2 regions of the Mycobacterium paraffinicum genome follow, and region 2 is predicted to be linked to the other one. Evidence: riboswitches for the same ligand, from Rfam matches in the RefSeq annotation. Region 2 holds a riboswitch; the other holds the start of a gene.
What was found. Region 2 has a riboswitch for magnesium ahead of H7J89_RS12325 (hypothetical protein). Riboswitches for the same ligand answer to the same signal wherever they lie in the genome.

Region 1: linked by a shared signal. The riboswitch ahead of H7J89_RS01845 (Rv1535 family protein) and the one ahead of H7J89_RS12325 (hypothetical protein) in region 2 are both predicted to bind magnesium.

Annotation. Positions count from the first base shown of each region.
Region 1 is NZ_JACKUR010000010.1:384,261-386,457, reverse strand. Features, by position in the region: gene H7J89_RS01850 (NAD(P)H-dependent flavin oxidoreductase) at 1-432, shown strand, start outside; M-box (ykoK) riboswitch at 647-816, shown strand; gene H7J89_RS01845 (Rv1535 family protein) at 1,104-1,340, shown strand; gene ileS (isoleucine--tRNA ligase) at 1,680-2,197, shown strand, end outside.
Region 2 is NZ_JACKUR010000023.1:27,438-29,634, forward strand. Features, by position in the region: gene H7J89_RS12320 (O-methyltransferase) at 1-472, opposite strand, end outside; M-box (ykoK) riboswitch at 598-826, shown strand; gene H7J89_RS12325 (hypothetical protein) at 1,108-1,317, shown strand; gene H7J89_RS12330 (NADP-dependent oxidoreductase) at 1,362-2,197, opposite strand, start outside.

The DNA of each region.
Region 1 (2,197 bases), on a different contig from region 2:
GCGGCGCTGGCCCTCGGCGCCGAAGGTGTGTGGTGCGGGTCGGTGTGGCTGACGACCGAAGAGGCCGAGACGCCGCCGGTGGTCAAGGACAAGTTCCTGGCCGCCACCTCCTCGGACACGGTGCGCTCGCGGTCGATGACGGGCAAGCCGGCACGGATGCTGCGGACGGCCTGGACCGAGGAATGGGAGCGCCCGGAAAAGCCCGACCCGCTCGGCATGCCGTTGCAGACCGCGCTGGTCACCGAACCGCAGGTGCGCATCAACTCCGCGGCCGCGCACCCCGGCGCCAAGGCGCGCGAGCTGGCCACCTACTTCGTCGGGCAGGTGGTCGGGTCGCTCGACCGGGTTCGCCCCACCCGCACGGTGGTGCTCGACATGGTCGAGGAGTTCATCGACACCATCGGGCGGCTCGAGGGCCTCGTCGAGAAGTGACAGGGCTTTCCCCGCAAGGGTTTTGACACCCTTTCCGGCCGGGGCCGGCAAACAAAAGATGAACAATCGGTGCCGACCGGCCGCGCCATACCCGCAGGTGAAAGGCTCGAACCTGGCTGAATCCTGTGGAGCCGCCCCGGAAAATCGTAAAGATCGCAAAACGTGGCCCCGAGGAGTTTGACCCGGTCGGACCCGTCGTGCATTATCGGTCGGGTAAGCACCTCGTTAGGTGAGGCGTCTACACGAATACAGGCCACTGACCCCGAACGTCGAAAGACGCCCCGGGTCAGGACAGCTCCTCCCGGCTTAAGGGTTGAGCCCAGGTGGCTTCCGGAATACCGGACACGTCGTGTGGTGCCGAAGCTCTGACGAGAGGGGTGCGGATCTCCGACGATCGTCGGGTTTTCGCTCCTCATGCTGCGTGCAATTCGCGTGCGGACAACCGCACGCGTTCGTGACCGCGAGGAGGTGAGGGACACATGAGTTCCAGCGACAGTCCGGACCGAAGTCCGAGCGTCTCGTCCCGATCCGGTCTCCGGCACGACGTTCTCAGCTGAGCGTCGCAACGCTAAGTGGCTTATCGGCCAAGCGTTCTGGGATCGGAACCGCGACGGGACTTCGACGCGTCAGTCCAGTTAGTCCCCGTTAGAAATCCCCTCCAGGAGGCGACCATGACCGCAGCTCTCTACGACGAAGTGGTAACCCAAGCGCCCGCCCGCACGCTGACGGTGGTGCGCGACACCGACGCAACTCAGGCCCCGGCCAAGAAGGCCACCCGCCAGGTCAACAAGCAGCCCGTTCTCGCCGGCGACCCACTGGTGGAGGGCGCCACCCGCCTGTTGAGCGTCCCCCTGCGGCACGTCTACGCGGCCCTGTGGCGCGTCGGTGTGCTCGAGGTGCAGGCCTGATCCGATGAACAGCGACCAACCGACACCCCAAGGGGCTACCCGGCCGCAGGTGTTTCCTGAGGCCAGGTAGCCCCTTGGGGTGCTCCGCCTGAGTAGAATCGACCCACTGGCGTTGATCCGGCATCACCGGGGAGCCTTCGGAAGAACAGCCGGCTTCTTCTCCTCTGGCCGGCTCAGTAGAACCGAACGGGTGGGCCCGTCACAGCCTTCAACGAGCGGCCACGCGGCAAGCGCGGCAAGCGGGGTGGTACCGCGGCGCTCGCGCAGGCAGCGCGTCGTCGTCCCCAACAGGCGCTACCAGTGCCCAACGGCGCTGAGGCACAGGAGACGACGCACCACGTGACCGAGAACGCTGACGTCAAGGCCTATCCGAAACCGGCCGGCGGCGCGCCCGACTTCCCGACCCTCGAACTCGAGGTCCTCGACTACTGGGCCCGCGACGACACCTTCCGGGCCAGCATCGCCCACCGCGAGGGCGCCCCGGAATACGTCTTCTACGACGGCCCGCCCTTCGCCAACGGGCTGCCGCACTATGGGCACCTGCTCACCGGTTACGTGAAGGACATCGTTCCGCGGTACCGCACCATGCGCGGGTACAAGGTGGAGCGTCGTTTCGGCTGGGACACCCACGGGTTGCCCGCCGAACTCGAGGTCGAGCGCCAGCTCGGCATCAATGACAAATCGCAGATCGACGACATGGGGATCGCCGCGTTCAACGACGCGTGCCGGGAATCGGTGTTGCGCTACACCGACGAGTGGCAGGCCTATGTCACCCGCCAGGCCCGCTGGGTCGACTTCGACAACGACTACAAGACGCTCGACCTGTCCTACATGGAGTCGGTGATCTGGGCGTTCAA
Region 2 (2,197 bases):
GATAAAGGTCCTTCCAACCGTCCAGCAAGACGAAGTCAATCGAACCGTCCAGACCGGCCAGCGTGGCCAGCGCGTCTCCTTCGAGGATGGTGATCGCGTCGTCCAGGCCGGTTTCGGCGAACGTCCGTCGTGCGGCGGCGATCTTGGTGTCGTTGAGCTCGGTCGTCACCACCTGCCCAGCGCCGTTGTCCCGCACCGCCGACGCCAGGTGGAGCGCCGAGATGCCGAACGACATCCCGAATTCGACGACCGTCGCCGGGCGGGTCGCGCGCACCAGGGCGTAGAGCAGCCGGCCCGCTTCGGGTGTGACCGGGATGTAGAACTCGCTCATCGCGTCGGCGCGCTCCTGCGCGGTCATCGGCCGGTCGAAGTCGCCGTGCCGCTGGCGTAACAGCGACATCTGGTTCTTCGCTTCGGTATACATGCGGTCGAGCACGCTTGCGACCTTCGGATCTTGCAGAGTGTTGGCCATGCTGTCGAGGGTAGGCGCCGGCGGCGGGCAACCGGCCGCGCGCAGGCCGGAGCGGCGGTGAGCTGGCGTAAGGGATATGTCAATCAGTTTGACGGGCCCTGGACCGCGGTGTAGAAAGGGTTTCGCAAGCACCTCGGTAGGTGAGGCGTCTGCATGGACACAGGCCACTGACCCCGAACGTCGAGAGACGCCCCGGGTCAGGACAGCTCTTCCCGGACCCAAGGGTTGAGCCCAAGTGGCTTCCGGAACGAGGAGCGATCGCAAGCGCGGCGAAGCCGGGCGAAGCGGGTCGCGACCGTCGATTAGTTTCGGATACGCCGTGCAGTGCCGAAGCTCCGACGAGAGGGGTGCGCCGGCCGGCACGTCGCCGGCATTCGTTCCTCTCCCGTTTCAGGTGAAATGTGACACCCGCGTGTGTCGTGGCCGTGAGGAGGTGAGGGCGAGATGAGCGCGATCAGTCCAGGCGATAGTCCGTATCCCAATTCCGTCTTGTCCCGATCCGGTTCCGGCACTCCTTCTGCCGCCTGGGCTCTCACGGGCGTTCCGGTGATTCGCGCGCAAAGCCTGCCCGCGATCTGCCGCCCCTGACCCCCGCCATGAGCTGAGCCGATCGGACCTCCCCAAAGGAGAAGATCATGGCTTTTGTTGTCACACAACGCTTTCACGGTCGAACCGGTGGACGCGGACGGGCGCTGCTGCGCTCGGCGCGGCTGCTGGCCGGCAAGGTGCACGCGCGCACCACCCTGACTCCCCAGGAGCGGGCCAACATGTACGTGTCACGGATGCCGATCGCGGTCGTCACCGCCTCGCTCGGCGGGCACGCCTCGACCGGCAACCGGCGGTAACGGATTCCGCGGGAACGCATGCCGGCGTGGTGGGCCCGGCCGTCTCATTGTGAATCATTCGGCAGCAGAACGATTTTGCCGTGGGTATGCCGCTTCTCCAATTGTTCGTAGGCGTCGGCGACCCGATCCAGCGGGTAGGTGGCGGCGACCTCGAAATCGATGGTGCCGCTGACGACGAGGTCGGCCATCTCGGCCAGCACCTCCGGAGTGGACGCCTCGGCGCTGCCTTCGGTCTTGGCGCCGACTTCGCCGGCCTTCTGAAACGAGATGATGGTGTCGATTCGGTCGGGTGCAACGCCGAGGTCGACGGCGAGCTGCACGTATTCGGGGCCGAACAGATCGATGAATACGTCGATGCCGGTGGGTGCCGCCTCACGCAGCCGATCGGCCAGGCCGTCGCCATAAGGGATCGGGCTGACGCCATGAGCCCGCAGCCAGTCGGCGTTGCCCGGCCCGGCGATGCCCAGCACCCGCGCCTTCCGCAGCGCCAGAAGTTGCACGACGAGGCTGCCCACCCCGCCCGCAGCCGCCGAGACGGCCACGGTCTCACCCGGCTGCGGCGCTACCGCGCGGACGGCCGCGTACGCGGTCACGCCGACGACATAGAGCGAACCCGCTATTTCCCAACTGAGGTGGGCCGGTTTGCGAACCAGCTGGCCGGCCGGCACCGCTGCATGGGTCGCGTGGCTGGAGCGGCGGAGGCTGAACCCCAAAACCTCGTCGCCGACGGAGAATTCGGTAACCCCGGGGCCTAGCGCGGTCACCACGCCGGCGAGGTCGCTGCCCTCGCCGGACGGAAACGTCGCGGGAAACATCTCATGTATCGCCCCGGTTCGGATGGCGGCCTCGCCGGGGTTGATCCCGGCGGCGCGGACCTCGA